One region of the Geodermatophilus arenarius genome, then DNA from elsewhere that is predicted to be linked to it. Evidence: riboswitches for the same ligand, from Rfam matches in the RefSeq annotation. Region 1 holds a riboswitch; the other holds the start of a gene.
What was found. A riboswitch is a leader RNA that binds a small molecule or an ion and turns the genes downstream of it on or off. The one in region 1 is predicted to bind S-adenosylmethionine.
Positions count from the first base shown of each region.

Region 2: another riboswitch for S-adenosylmethionine. It lies ahead of thrC (threonine synthase); the one in region 1 lies ahead of ACFO3M_RS18710 (bifunctional o-acetylhomoserine/o-acetylserine sulfhydrylase).

Region 1 is NZ_JBHSGR010000023.1:58,688-66,322, forward strand. Features, by position in the region: gene ACFO3M_RS18700 (DUF1479 domain-containing protein) at 1-1,242, shown strand, start outside; gene ACFO3M_RS18705 (NAD(P)H-dependent flavin oxidoreductase) at 1,283-2,323, shown strand; SAM riboswitch class IV at 2,347-2,463, shown strand; gene ACFO3M_RS18710 (bifunctional o-acetylhomoserine/o-acetylserine sulfhydrylase) at 2,508-3,800, shown strand; gene metX (homoserine O-acetyltransferase MetX) at 3,811-4,884, shown strand; gene ACFO3M_RS18720 (threonine aldolase family protein) at 4,958-6,025, shown strand; gene ACFO3M_RS18725 (gamma carbonic anhydrase family protein) at 6,099-6,686, opposite strand; gene ACFO3M_RS18730 (uroporphyrinogen decarboxylase family protein) at 6,730-7,635, shown strand, end outside.
Region 2 is NZ_JBHSGR010000006.1:188,498-196,132, reverse strand. Features, by position in the region: gene ACFO3M_RS07970 (alpha/beta fold hydrolase) at 1-2,773, shown strand, start outside; gene ACFO3M_RS07965 (ABC transporter permease) at 2,770-3,642, shown strand; gene ACFO3M_RS07960 (HAD family hydrolase) at 3,776-4,597, opposite strand; SAM riboswitch class I at 4,659-4,782, shown strand; gene thrC (threonine synthase) at 4,795-6,096, shown strand; gene ACFO3M_RS07950 (cold-shock protein) at 6,318-6,518, shown strand; gene groL (chaperonin GroEL) at 6,821-7,635, shown strand, end outside.

The DNA.
Region 1 (7,635 bases):
ACCCCCCCGGAGGACCTGAAGGCCGCGATCCGGGAGATCAAGCCGGCGCTGCGGGCGCGCATCGCCGCCTCCGGTCGCACGGTGGAGGAGGTCTTCGCCGTCGTCGAGGCCCGCATCGCCGCCGCGGTCGCCGAGATCGAGGCGGCGAAGGCGCGCGGTGAGCAGATCTGGCCGGTTCTCGACTACGCCGACATCGAGGCGGGCACGGTCTCCGCCGACGAGCTCGCGACGCTCCGCCGCCGCGGCTGCCTGGTCGTCCGCGGGCACTTCCCCCGCGAGCAGGCGCTGGCCTGGGACGCCGGCATCGTCGACTACGTCGAGAGCAACCGCTTCTTCGAGGACTACCGCGGCCCGGGCGACGACTTCTTCGGCAGCGTCGGCTCCAAGCCCGAGATCTACCCCGTCTACTGGTCCCCGCCCCAGATGGAGGCCCGGCAGAGCGACCGCATGGCCCGGGTGCAGGGCTTCCTCAACGCGCTGTGGACGTCCGAGTCCGACGGCGTCCGGTGGTTCGACCCGGACCGCGACTCGCTCTACCCCGACCGCATCCGCCGCCGCCCGCCGGGCGCGGACTCCGGCGGCCTGGGCACCCACCTCGACCCCGGCACGCTCGACCTGTGGATGACCGAGGCCTACCAGAAGGCCTTCCGGCACCTGTTCGACGGCACCGTCGAGGCCTACGACCCGTACGACGCCGCCTACCGCACCGCCGGCCCGCAGTACCCCGGCTCCACCATGTGCTCGGCGTTCCGCACCTTCCAGGGGTGGACCGCGCTGTCGGACATGGACCACGACCAGGGCGTGCTGCACACCGTGCCGATCCCCGAGGCGATGGCCTACCTGATGCTGCGCCCGCTGCTGCCCGACGTCCCCGACGACGACATGTGCGGCGTCACCACCAACCAGGTCTTCCCGGCCAGCGAGAAGTGGCACTCCCTGCTGCTGCGCGCCGCCAGCGGCATCCCCGACGTCCGCGCCGGCGACTCCGTCTGGTGGCACTGCGACATGATCCACTCGGTCGCCCCGGTCACCGACCAGCAGGGATGGGGCAACGTCATGTACGTCCCCGCCGCCCCCTGGTGCCCGCGCAACGAGGCCTACGCCGCCTCCGTGCGCGACGCGTTCCTCACCGGCTCCAGCCCCACCGACTTCCCCGCCGAGCACTACGAGCGCACCTGGGCGAACCGGTTCACCCCCGACCAGCTCAACGACACCGGCCGGCGCGGGCTCGGCCTCGCCTGACCCACCCCCGCCCGAGCCGCGGCGCGGCAGGATGCCCGGCATGGTGCTGGGGCTGCGACGACCGGTCGTGCAGGCGCCGATGGCCGGCGGGCCGTCGACGGTGGAGCTGGCCGCGGCGGTGTCCGGGGCCGGTGGCCTGGGCTTCCTCGCCGCCGGCTACCGGACGCCGGACGCGGTGCGCGAGGAGGTCCGCGCCGTCCGGGCGCGGACCCGGGAGCGGTTCGGCGTCAACGTCTTCGTCCCCGGGCCGCCCGCCGACGAGGGCGCCCTGCGCCGCTACGCCGAGCGGCTGCGGCCCGAGGCGCGGCGGTGGGGCGTGGACCTCGGCGAGCCCCGCGCCGACGACGACGCGTGGGAGGCCAAGGTCGCCGTCCTCGCCGAGGAGCGGGTGCCGGTGGTGTCGTTCACCTTCGGCCTGCCGCGGCCGGACATGGTCGCCGCGCTGCACGACGCCGACGCCACCGTGCTGGTCACCGTCACCTCGCCGGAGGACGCCCTCGCCGCCCGCGACGCCGGCGCGGACGCGCTGGTGGTGCAGGGGGTCGAGGCCGGCGGCCACCGCGGCGGCCTCCGCGACGAGGACGGGGCGGGCGAGTACGGGCTGCTGCCGCTGCTGCGGCTGGTCGCCCGGGCGGTGGACCTGCCGATGGTCGCCGCCGGCGGGATCGTCGACGGCCCCTCGGTCGCGGCGGTGCTCGTCGCGGGCGCGGAGGCCGCGCAGCTGGGCACGGCGTTCCTGCTGTGCCCCGAGGCCGGGACCGGCGCGGCGCACCGGGCGGCGCTGGGCGCCGGCCGGCCGACGGCGCTCACCCGCGCGTTCAGCGGCCGGCGCGCCCGCGGGCTGGTCAACCGCTTCCTCGCCGAGCACACCGCCGCGGCTCCGGCCGCCTACCCGCACGTCCACCACCTGACGACGCCGTTGCGCGCGGCGGCCCGGCAGGCCGGCGACCCGGAGGCCATCAGCATGTGGGCCGGGCAGGCGTACGCGCTGGCCGAGGCGCTGCCCGCCGGGGAGTTGGTCGCCCGCCTCGCCGACGACGCCGCGGCCGCCCTCGCGCACCCCCGGCCCGGCGCCTCCTGACCGGGCGCTAGGGTTCCGCGCAGGCTCACGAGAGGCAGCGACAAGTACCTGGCTGGCTGCCCGGCAACCTCTCCTCCGTCCGAGGTGCTCCCAGGGGAAGAGCCGGCCGCGCGGCGCCCGCCGCGCGGCAAGACGGAGCCCTCCGTGCGCCGCGGGGTCTCCGCGAGCGAGAGGAGACGGCGCCGTGCCCGACCAGCAGAGCTGGAGCTTCGAGACCCGGCAGATCCACGCCGGGACCAGCCCCGACCCCACCACCGGGGCCCGCGCCCTGCCGATCTACGCCACGACCAGCTACCAGTTCCGCGACGCCCAGCACGCCGCCGACCTGTTCGCGCTGGCCGAGATGGGCAACATCTACACGCGGATCATGAACCCGACGCAGGACGCGCTCGAGCAGCGCGTGGCCTCGCTCGAGGGCGGCGTCGCCGCGCTCGCGGTGGCCAGCGGCCAGGCCGCCGAGACCCTGGCGATCCTCAACGTCGCCGAGGCCGGCAGCCACGTCGTCGCCTCGGCGTCGCTGTACGGCGGCACCTACAACCTGCTGCACCACTCGCTGCCCAAGCTCGGCGTCGAGGTGTCCTTCGTCGAGGACCCCGACGACCCGGAGAACTGGCAGTCGCTGGTCCGCGAGAACACCAAGGCGTTCTACGGGGAGTCGATCGGCAACCCGAAGGGCGACGTCCTCGACATCTCCGCGGTGTCGGAGGTGGCGCACCGCAACGGCGTGCCGCTGATCGTCGACAACACCATCGCCACGCCGTTCCTCGTGCGCCCGCTCGAGCACGGCGCCGACGTCGTCGTCCACTCGGCCACCAAGTACCTCGGCGGCCACGGCACCGCGATCGCCGGGGTCATCGTCGACGGCGGCAACTTCGACTGGACCCGCGGCCGGTTCCCCGGCTTCACCACGCCGGACCCGACCTACCACGGCGTCGTCTACGCCGACCTCGGCGCGCCCGCCTACGCGCTCAAGGCCCGGGTGCAGCTGCTGCGCGACCTCGGCCCGGCGATCAGCCCGTTCAACGCGTGGCTGGTCGTGCAGGGCATCGAGACCCTGTCGCTGCGCATGGAGCGGCACGTGGCCAACGCCCAGCGGGTGGCCGAGTTCCTCGAGGCGCACGACGAGGTGGAGTCGGTGCACTACGCCGGCCTGCCGTCCTCGCCGTGGCACGCCGCCCAGCAGCGCTACGCCCCGCGCGGCGCCGGCGCGGTGCTGGCGTTCGAGATCCGCGGCGGCGTCGAGGCCGGCAAGCGCTTCGTCGAGGCGCTGGAGCTGCACAGCCACGTGGCCAACATCGGCGACGTCCGCAGCCTGGTCATCCACCCGGCGTCGACAACCCACTCGCAGCTGACGCCGGAGGAGCAGCGGACCACGGGCGTCACGCCCGGCCTGGTGCGCCTGGCCGCCGGACTGGAGGGGATCGAGGACATCCTCGCCGACCTCGAGGCCGGCTTCCGCGCCGCGAAGGGCGCCTGACGTGGGCGGGGTGCGGGACCTCCCGGGGTCCCGCACCCCGCCGCGCACCGGCGGGTGGCGCGACGGCGACCCCGCCGGGGACCGGCTGTTCCTGGACCTGGACGGACCGGTCCGGCTCGAACGCGGTGGGGTGCTGCCCGGCGTCCGGGTGGCCTACGAGACCTGGGGCACGCTCGCCCCCGACGGCGGCAACGCGGTGCTGGTCGAGCACGCGCTCACCGGCGACAGCCACGTCACCGGCCCGGCCGGGCCCGGCCACCCGACGCCGGGCTGGTGGGCGTCGCTGGTCGGGCCGGGCGCGGCGCTGGACACCGACCGGTTCTTCGTCGTCTGCGCCAACGTGCTCGGCGGGTGCCAGGGGACGACCGGCCCGTCCTCGACCGCGCCCGACGGCCGGCCGTGGGGACCGCGGTTCCCCGAGGTGACCGTCGGCGACCAGGTGCTGGTCGAGGCGGCGCTGGCCGACACGCTCGGCATCGACCGGTGGGCCGCCGTCGTCGGCGGGTCGATGGGCGGGATGCGGGCGCTGGAGTGGGCGGTCGCGCTGCCCGACCGGGTGGCCGGGCTGTTCTTCCTCGCCTCGGGCGCGGCGGCCACCGCCGACCAGATCGGCACCCAGACCACCCAGCAGGCCGCGATCCGCGCCGACCCGGTCGCCGGGCTCGGCATCGCCCGGCGGATCGCGCACCTGACCTACCGCAGCGCGTTCGAGCTGGAGGAGCGCTTCGGCGCGGCCGTGCAGGCCGACGGCCGGTTCGCCGTCGCCTCCTACCTGGACCACCACGCCGACAAGCTCACCCGCCGCTTCGACCCCGGCAGCTACCTGGTGCTCACCGAGGCGATGAACACCTGGGACGTCGGCCGCGGCCGGGGCGGGGTGGAGGCGGCGCTGGCCCGGGTGACCGCGCGGGCGGTGGTGGCCGGCGTCGACTCCGACCGGCTCTACCCGCTGGAGCTGCAGCGGCGGGTGGCCGACGCGCTCGGGGTGCCGCTGCGGGTGGTGTCCTCGCCGTACGGGCACGACGGCTTCCTCATCGAGGCGGCCGCCGTCGGCGCGCTCCTCCGCGAGCTGCTCGACGCCTGACGGGGCCGGGGTCCCGGAGCCAGGGCCCCGGGCCCGGTCCGCCGGGATCCCGGGCTCCCGACAGACTGGGCCCGTGGACGACGACCTCGACGCCCTGCGGCCGGCCTGCGACCGTGCCCTGACCGGCCACGGCCCCCAGCGCGCCGCCGACCTGCTGGCCACCATCCCGCCGGACACCGCGCTGGACCGGTACGGCTCGGGCGGCGTCGTCGCGGAGCTCGAGGCGGAGGTCGCGCAGCTGCTGGACAAGCCGGCCGCGGTCTACCTGCCCAGCGGGACGATGGCGCAGCAGGCGGTGCTGCGGGTGCACGCCGGGCGCAGCGGCCGCGCCACCGTCGTCGCCCACCCCGAGTGCCACCTGTTCCGGCACGAGGGCGGCGCGCTGGCGCGGCTGCAGGGCCTGGTCGAGCGCCCGGTCGGCGACCGGCACCGGATGCTGCTGCGCGCCGACCTCGACGGCGTCGCCGAGCCGCCGGCCGCGCTGGTCGTCGAGCTGCCGCAGCGGGACCTGGGCGGTCCGCTGCCGCCGTGGGACGACGTCGTCGAGCAGGCCGCGTGGGCGCACGACGTGCACTCGGTGGCCCACCTCGACGGCGCCCGGCTGTGGGAGGCCGCCGCCGGCTACGAGATGCCGCCGTCGGACGTCGCGGCGCCGTTCGACACCGTCTACGTCAGCTTCTACAAGGGGGTCGGCGCGCTGGCCGGGTGCTGCGTGGCCGGGCCCGCGGACGTCGTCGCCGAGGTCCGGGAGTGGCGCGGGCGGATGGGCGGCACGCTGTTCGGCCTGTGGCCGGGCGCGGCCTCGGCACTGTCGTGCCTGCGCCGCCGGCTGCCGCTGTTCCCCGCCTACCTCGAGCGGGCGCGGGAGGTCGCCGAGACCGTCCGCGGCCTGCCCGGGGTGCGGGTGGTGCCCGACCCGCCGCAGACGCCGATGCTGCACCTGCTGCTGTCGACCACCCCGGACGCCTTCCGCGCCGCCGCCCGCGCGCTCGCCCAGGAGGGGCTGTGGACCTGGGCGCGGGCAGGCGTCACCGGCGACCCCACCGTGGTGCGGGTCGAGCTCCCGGTGGGCGACGCGACGCTGGCGCTGTCCCTCGACGAGGTCCGCGACGCCGTCGCCCGCCTCGCCGGCGCCGTCTGAGGTGACGTGATGGGCCGCCCTCCAGGGGGCCCGCGCCGAGCGTGCGAGGCGTGGGGGGAAGGGTGGTCCTTCGTCAGTCGGCGGCGTCGCCGGGGGTGTAGCCGGCCGGCGGCAGCGGACGGCGCACCACCGGCCGCACCTTCCGCGCCGCGTCGAGCCGCTCGGTGTAGCTGGCCGCGTTGAGCCGGATGTGCGCGAGGTCGTCGTCGGTGGTCGGCCGCAGCACCTTCGCCGGGACGCCGGCCACCAGCGAGCCCGGCGGCACGACGGTGCCCTGGGTGACGACGGCGCCCGCGGCCACGATGGACCCCGACCCGATGTGCGCGCCGTTCATGACGATGCTGCCCATGCCGACCAGCACGTCGTCGTCGACGCGGGCGCCGTGCAGGACGACGCGGTGCCCGACGGTGACGCCGCGGCCGAGGACCAGCGGGAAGCCGGGGTCCGAGTGCAGGGTGCTGCCGTCCTGCACGTTGGAGCCCTCGCCGATCTCGATGACCTCGTGATCGGCCCGGGCGACCGCGCCGTACCAGATGCTGGAGCGCGGTCCCATCGTGACCGCGCCGACCACCACCGCCGTCGGCGCGACGAAGGCCTCCTCGTCGATGGCCGGGGCGCCGAAGGGCAGTTCCGCGATGTAGTTGTCCGCCACGGCGTCCACCCCAGCACACCCGGAGCCCCGTCGGCGCGGGCAGGATCACCCCGTGTCCGCTTCCCTGCCGCCGCTGCCCACCACGGTCGTCGGGAGCCTGCCCCAGCCCGGGTGGCTCATCGACCACGACCGGCTGGCTCACCAGTTCCCGCCCCGGGTCCGCGCCCGGGAGCTGTGGCGGCCGGCGCCGGACCTGCTGGAGGAGGCGCAGGACGACGCGACGCTGCTGGCGGTCCGCGCCCAGGAGGCGGCCGGCCTGGACCTGGTCGGCGACGGCGAGCAGCGGCGGGAGTCCTACTCGAACCACTTCGCCACCGCGCTCGACGGGGTCGACGTCGACACCCCCGGCACGGTGCTCAACCGCTCCGGGAAGCCGATCCCGGTGCCGCGGGTGGTCGGCGAGCTCCGCCGCCGCGGCCCGATCCAGGCCCGCGACGTGCGCTTCCTCCGCGCCGCCACCGACCGGCCGGTCAAGATCACGCTGCCCGGCCCGTTCACCATGGCGCAGCAGGCACAGGACGAGCACTACGGCGACGACCGCGCCCTGGCGCTGGCCTACGCCGACGTCGTCCGCGAGGAGATCGCCGACCTGTTCGCCGCGGGCGCCGACGTCGTGCAGATCGACGAGCCGTGGCTGCAGGCCCGGCCGGAGGTGGCCCGCCGCTACGGCGCCGAGGCGGTGACCCGCGCGGTGGAGGGCGCGCCCGGTCCGGTGCACCTGCACCTGTGCTTCGGCTACGCGGCCATGGTGAGCGAGCGCCCGGAGGGCTACTCGTTCCTGCCCGAGCTGGCCGACACCCCGGTCGACACGGTGTCGGTGGAGACGGCGCAGTCGCACCTGGACCCGGCGCAGCTGCGGCCGCTGCGCGGCAAGGGCATCGCCCTCGGCGTCCTGGACCTGTCCACGCCGGAGGTGGAGACGCCGGAGGTGGTGGCCGACCGCGTGCGGCGGGCCCTG
Region 2 (7,635 bases), on a different contig from region 1:
CGAGCTGGACACGACGCTGTACCTCCCGGCCTCGGCCACCGCCGACGACCCGGCGCCGGCCGTCGTCCTCGCCCACGGCTTCGGCGGCAGCAAGCGGTCGGTCGCCGACGACGCCCGGGACCTCGCCGGCCGTGGCTACGTCGTCCTCGCGTACTCCGCGCGCGGGTTCGGCGAGAGCACCGGCCAGATCGGCCTGGACGACCCGCGCTACGAGGTCGCCGACCTGTCCACGCTGCTCGACCTGCTCGCCGACCGCGACGACGTCCTCCTCGACGGCGACGGCGACCCGCGGGTCGGCGTCGCCGGCGCCTCCTACGGCGGGGCGCTGTCGCTGCTCGCCGCCGCCCACGACGACCGGGTCGACGCCATCGCGCCGCAGATCACCTGGCACTCGCTGACCGCCGCGCTCTTCCCCTCCCAGACCGGCGCCGCCGACGCACGGACCCCCGCCGCGACGCCGCAGACCGCCGACGCCGGCGTCTACAAGCGGCTGTGGGCGGGGCTGTTCTTCGGCGTGGGCGCGGCGCCCACCGGCGGGCTGCTGGACGCGCTCGGCGGCGGGGGAGCGGCCGAGGCCGAGGACGGCGAGGACGGCGGGGACCCCGGCGCCTCCGGTGACGCGGCCCCCGTCTCCGGCGGCGCCGCCCCCACCCTGCCGTTCGACCCGGCGTCGGTGGACCCCGCGGTGGTGGAGCAGGCACTGACCTGCGGCCGGTTCCGCGCCGACATCTGCGCCGCCTACCAGTCCGCCGCGGCCTCGGGCACGCTCACGCCCGAGGTGGCCGCGGTGCTCGACCGCAGCAGCCCAGCCGCGGTGCTCGACCGCATCACCGCGCCGACGCTGCTGGTCCAGGGCACCGAGGACTCCCTGTTCGGCCTGGGCCAGGCCGACGCCAACGCCCGCGGCATCGCCGCGAACGGCACCCCGGTCAAGGTCGTCTGGTACGCCGGCGGACACGACTCCCGGTCGTCGGAGCGGGAGACCGCCGAGCTGCGCGACCAGGTCGCCGGCTGGTTCGACTGGTACCTGCGCGACGAGGACGACCCCGCCCGCGGCGAGGACCCCGGCACCGGCTTCCGCTTCCCGGCGCCCACCGGCCTCGGCAGCGGCCTGGGCAGCGTGCAGGGCGGCAACCAGAGCGTGCTCGCGGACGCCTACCCGGGCCTCGACGGCGGGGAGCCGGCGCAGCGGGAGAGCGTCGCGCTCGACGGCGGCACCCAGCCGGTGGTCACGCCCGCCGGCGGCACCCCGGCCGCGATCACCACCGTCCCGGGCCTGGGCGCGCTGGCCTCGGCGCTCGGCGGGCAGGCCGTGGAGATCCCCGGCCAGTTCGCCGCGTTCTCCAGCGACCCGCTCGACGGGGCGGTCGAGGTGGTCGGCGCGCCGACCGTCGAGCTCGCCGTCGCCTCGCCCACCGGCAGCGCCACGCTGTTCGCGAAGCTCTACGACGTCGGCCCCGACGGCGCCCAGACCCTGCCCGGCGGGCTGGTGGCCCCGCTGTCGCTCACCGGCCTGTCGGCGGACCCGACCGCGCCCACCGAGGTCGCCGTGACGCTGCCGGGCATCGTGCACCGCTTCGAGGCCGGGCACACGATGCGCGTCGTCGTCTCCTCGACCGACCAGGCCTTCGCGCTGCCGGCCGAGGCCACCGTCTACTCCGTCGCGCTCGCCGGGGCCGGCAACGGCGGCACCGCGCTGGCCGTGCCCACCGTCGAGGGGCAGCCGCAGGCCGACGGCGGCACCTCCCGCTGGTGGTGGCTGCTCGGCGCCGTCGTCGCCCTGGGCCTGCTCGGCTGGCTCGCCGCGGTGCTGTGGGGCCGCCGCCGGCGCCGGGTCACCTCGGAGGTGGAGCCCGACGGCGAGGACGTGCCGCTGCGCTTCGAGGGCATCACCAAGGCCTACAGGGACGGCTTCGTCGCCGTCCGCGACCTGTCCTTCGAGGTCCGCCGCGGCCAGGTGCTCGGCCTGCTCGGCCCCAACGGGGCGGGCAAGACGACGTCGCTGCGCATGCTCATGGGGCTGATCCGGCCGAACTCCGGGCGGATCACCGTGTTCGGTCACGAGGTCCGCCCCGGCGCGCCGGTGCTGTCCCGGCTGGGCTCGTTCGTCGAGGGCACCGGGCTGCAGCCGCACCTGTCCGGCCGCGACAACCTGCGCCTGTACTGGGCCGCCACCGGCCGCCCGGCCGAGGACGCGCACGTGGAGGAGGCCATCGCCGTCGCCGGCCTCGGCGCCGCCATCGACCGGCCGGTGCGCCGCTACAGCCAGGGCATGCGCCAGCGGGTGGCGATCGCGCAGGCCATGCTCGGCCTGCCCGACCTGCTGGTCCTCGACGAGCCGACCAACGGGCTGGACCCGCCGCAGATCCACGCCATGCGCGAGGTGCTGCGCGACTACGCCGCCACCGGCCGCACGGTCATCGTCTCCAGCCACCTGCTCAGCGAGATCGAGCAGACCTGCACCCACGTGGTGGTCATGGCGAAGGGGCAGAAGATCGCGCAGGGGACGGTCGAGGAGATCGTCGGCACCGGCGGCGCGGTGCTGGTCGGCCTCGCCGACGAGGCCGACGCCGACCGCGCGGCCGCCGTCCTGTCGGGGCTGCCCGGGGTCGCGGTCGAGCGCACCGACGAGGGCCTGGTCGCCGACCTCGGCCCGGGGACGTCGCGGGCGGCGGCGCTGCAGGCGCTGGTGGCCGCGGACGTCGCCGTCGACCAGTTCACGCCGCGCCGCCGCCTGGAGGACGCGTTCCTGGCACTCGTGGGGGAGTCGTGACCGCGACCGAGCACGTCCAGCCCACCGGCGCCGTCGCCGGCTACCGGCCCGAGCGGACGCTGCGGCTGTCGGTCGAGCTGCGCCGGCAGTTCAAGCGGCGCCGCACGATCGGCGTCTTCGCGGCGATGGTCGCGCTGCCGCTGGTGCTCATCGCCGCGCTCCAGCTGGGCGCGAGCGAGGAGGCGCAGACCAACAGCCGGATCAACCTCGTCGACGTCGCCACCGCCAGCGGGCTGAACTTCACGCTGTTCGTGCTGTTCGCCACGACGACGTTCTTCCTCGTCGTGGTCTACGCGCTGTTCTTCGGCGACACGGTGGCCAGCGAGGCGCAGTGGGGCTCGCTGCGCTACACCCTGGCCACGCCGGTGCCCCGGATGCGGCTGCTCCGGCAGAAGTGGCTCGCGGCGCTGGTCCAGTCGGTCGGCGCGCTGCTCACCCTCGTCGCCGTCGCGGTGGTCGCCGGCGGCCTGGCGTTCGGCTTCGGCGAGATCCGGACGCCGATCGGGGTGACCCTGTCCCAGGGGGAGGGGTTCCTGCGGCTGGCCGGGATGCTCGGCTACCTCGCCGTGCACCTGCTCGTCGTCGGGACGCTGGCGTTCTGGCTGTCCACGGTCACCGACGCGCCGCTGGCCGCCGTCGGCGGGGCGGTGTTCACGACGGTCGTGTTCGCCATCCTCGACCAGGTCGAGCAGCTCGGGTCGATCCGAGACTGGTTCCCCACCGCGGAGGAGTTCGCCTGGACCGACCTGCTGCAGACGCCGGTCGACTCCTCCGACCTGTTCCGCGGCGTCGTCCAGTCGCTGGTCTACGCGGCGGTCTTCACCGCGCTCGGCTTCCGCCACTTCGCCCGGCGCGACGTCACCAGCTGAACGACGTCACCAGCTGAACGACGTCACCAGCTGAACGACGTCGCCAGCTGAACGAGGTGTCCCGCCCCCGCACCGGCTCCGGGCAGCAGGGGAACGGCACCCGGGCGCGGTGCGGTCCGGTGGGACGGCGGTGTCACAGGCTCGCTCGGACCGCCTGGGCCCAGCCGACGCCCATCGGCTCGTCGGTCACCGACACGTTCGGGACGGCGCCCAGCAGCCCGGCCATGCCCTCGACCTCCGCGCCGTTGGCGGTGATCCACAGCCGGCCGACGGCGGGCGCCATCTCCAGGTCGCTGGCGCTGTCGCCGATCGCGACGGCGTCCGCCGGGTCGACGCCGCGCCGCTCGAGGTCCCAGGCGATCGCCGCGCCCTTGGAGATGCCGCGCGGCATGAGGTGGTAGACGCGGGCCAGCTGCCCCTCCGGCGCCAGCCGCAGCCGGGCCGAGGCGGGGATCGCGCCGTTGTCCTTGAGCGTCAGCCAGCCCAACCCGCGCTCGGCCAGCCACGCGTCGACGGCGAGCGGGTCCACGAACCCGCGCAGCAGCGCGTCGCCGTCGTGCGTGGTGTGCCAGGGCGCGTGCCACTCGAGCCGGCCGGGGTGGGCGGCGCACAGCGCGTCGACGACGCCGAGCTCGGCCATCACGTCCATCGGCGTGCGGCCGGCGTACTCCTCGGGCAGCTCGCCGGTCAGCCCGTGCCGCTCCCGGCCGCCCTTCCACGTCACCAGCGAGCCCAGCTCGGCGATCGCGCCGTCGGCGGCGAAGATCCGCCCCGCCTCGGTGACCTGGTCGGCGGTGCGCCCGCTGACGATCACCAGCGCGACCCCGGCGGTGTGCAGCTCCAGCAGGGCCGCGGCCGGCTCGGCGGTGGGGGAGCCGTCGGCGGCGTGCCAGAAGGACCCCCGCGGTCCGACCATCGTGCCGTCGAGGTCGGTGTAGACGATGCGCGCAGCCACGGCGCCCAGCATGGCCGGGGCCGGGGGCGGTCCCGGCAGCCGGGTAGAGTCGGGCCCGTTCCACTCATCCAGAGGGGCAGAGGGACACGGCCCGGTGAAGCCCCGGCAACCGCGCTCGCGCGAGCGGCGAGAGGTGCCAATTCCGTCCCGCGCGGCTCGACGGCCCGACGCGGGGAAGATGAGGAGGTAGTCGTCGCATGACCCTGACCGCACCCGGTTCCCTGCAGGCCGACAGCTCGGCCGGCGGCCCCGTGCCGCCCAGCCCCGCCCGTGGCCTCGTCTGTCGCAACTGCGGCGCCACCTTCGGGCTCGTCGCCGAGCACGCCTGCGCCCAGTGCTTCGGCCCGCTCGAGGTCGACTACGACCCCGAGCTCATGGCCGCCGTCACCCGCGAGCAGATCGAGGCCGGCCCGCAGAACATCTGGCGCTACGCCGCGCTGCTGCCGGTGGGCCAGGACCCGGCCGACCGCGTCTCCCTCGACCCGGGCATGACCCCGCTGGTCCGCGCCGACCGGCTCGCCGCCGAGCTCGGCATCACCGGCGGGCTGTGGGTCAAGGACGACTCGGCCAACCCCACGCACTCGTTCAAGGACCGCGTGGTCAGCCTCGCCGCCACCGCCGCGAAGGGGCTGGGCTACCGCAAGATCGCCGCGGCCTCCACCGGCAACCTGGCCAACTCGGTGGCCGCGCACGCCGCCCGCGCGGGCCTGCCGTCGTTCGTCTTCATCCCGTCCGACCTCGAGCCCGGCAAGGTCGTGCAGTCGGCGGTCTACGGCCAGACGCTGGTCGCCGTCGACGGGTCCTACGACGACGTCAACCGGCTGACCAGCGAGCTCGCCGAGACCGACGAGTTCGAGGACACCGCCTTCGTCAACCAGAACGTGCGGCCCTACTACGCCGAGGGCTCCAAGACGATGGGCTACGAGATCGCCGAGCAGCTCGGCTGGCGGATCCCGGCGCAGGTCGTCATCCCGATGGCGTCGGGCTCGCTCCTCACCAAGGTGGACAAGGCCTGGCGGGAGCTGGTGAAGGCCGGGATCGTCGCGGACACCGAGTGGCGGGTCTTCGGCGCCCAGTCGGCCGGCTGCGACCCGATCGCCACCGCCTTCGACAACGGCTGGGACGTCGTCAAGCCGGTCAAGCCCACCGGGATCGCCAAGTCGCTGAACATCGGCAACCCCGCCGACGGCCCGTACGCGCTCGACGCCATCCGCCGCACCGGCGGCGCCGTCGGCCGGGTCGGCGACGAGCAGATCGTCCAGGGCATCCGCGACCTCGCCCGCACCACCGGCGTCTTCGCCGAGACCGCCGGCGGCGTGACCGTCGCGGTGCTGCGGCAGCTGGTCGAGGACGGGCGGCTGGACCCGAGCCGGGAGACCGTCGTCCTCAACACCGGCGAGGGCCTCAAGACCCTCGACCCGCTGCTGCCGGTGGTCGGCCCGACCCACCGGGTGGAGCCGTCGCTGCGGTCGGTCCGGTCCGCGGGGCTCATCGGCTGAGCCCCCGCGGGAGGCGTAGGCTCGCGGGCGACGTCGATCCGGCGGGTGACGTCCCCCCGGATCGTCCCCGAGTCGTGTGTCCAGGATCTCCCCACAGCGGCGTGCCTGTTGTACCGTCTCGCGCGGTCGTCAGTTCCACGCACGTGTCCGACGGGCGGAAGAGCTGTACCCCGGTCCCCGGATCACGGGGACCGTCCGCACGCACCAACGTGGGAGCACACGTGGCACAGGGCACCGTGAAGTGGTTCAACGCCGAGAAGGGCTTCGGCTTCATCGCCGTCGACGGCGGCCAGGACGTCTTCGTCCACTACTCGGCCATCCAGATGGACGGGTACAAGAGCCTCGACGAGGGCCAGCGGGTGACCTTCGAGGTCGTCCAGGGCGAGAAGGGTCCGCAGGCCGACTCGGTCCGCGTCGCCTGAGCACCTCCCCACCTCCGTGCTGCGGCCCGGTTCCCTCCGCGGGAGCCGGGCCGCAGCCGTTCCCGGACCACCGCCCCCGCCGCCGGCCCGACCGGGAACAGGCGGCACCCACCCCCCGTTCTTGCACTCGGCAGGGGCGAGTGCCAGACTTCCGGTTGGCACTCGACAGTGCCGAGTGCCAATCAGGTCGGAACGGTGAGGCACAGGAGCGCGGGCCACATGGGAGCCCGCCGCGCCGGTGTCGTCCGTCGCGGGCGCCGGTCCCGGCCGTGCAGCGATCCATGCATGGAGGACATCACCACATGGCCAAGATGATCGCCTTCGAGGAAGAGGCGCGCCGCGGTCTCGAGCGGGGCATGAACACCCTCGCCGACGCCGTCAAGGTGACGCTCGGCCCCAAGGGCCGCAACGTCGTCCTCGAGAAGAAGTGGGGCGCTCCCACCATCACCAACGACGGTGTGAGCATCGCCAAGGAGATCGAGCTCGAGGACCCCTGGGAGAAGATCGGCGCCGAGCTGGTCAAGGAGGTCGCGAAGAAGACCGACGACGTCGCGGGTGACGGCACCACCACCGCCACCGTGCTGGCCCAGGCGCTCGTCCGCGAGGGTCTGCGCAACGTCGCCGCCGGCGCCAACCCGATGGCCCTGAAGAAGGGCATCGAGAAGGCCGTCGCCTCGGTCACCGAGTACCTCCTCTCGACCGCCAAGGACGTCGAGACCAAGGAGCAGATCGCCGCCACCGCGTCGATCTCCGCCGCCGACGCCGCCATCGGTGAGCTCATCGCCGAGGCGATGGACAAGGTCGGCAAGGAAGGCGTCATCACCGTCGAGGAGAGCAACACCTTCGGCCTCGAGCTCGAGCTCACCGAGGGCATGCGCTTCGACAAGGGCTACATCTCGCCCTACTTCGTCACCGACGCCGAGCGCATGGAGGCCGTCCTCGACGACCCGTACGTGCTCGTCGTCAACTCGAAGATCAGCTCGGTCAAGGACCTGCTCCCGCTGCTGGAGAAGGTCATGCAGTCGGGCAAGCCGCTGGCCATCATCGCCGAGGACGTCGAGGGCGAGGCCCTCGCGACCCTGGTCGTGAACAAGATCCGCGGCACCTTCAAGTCGGT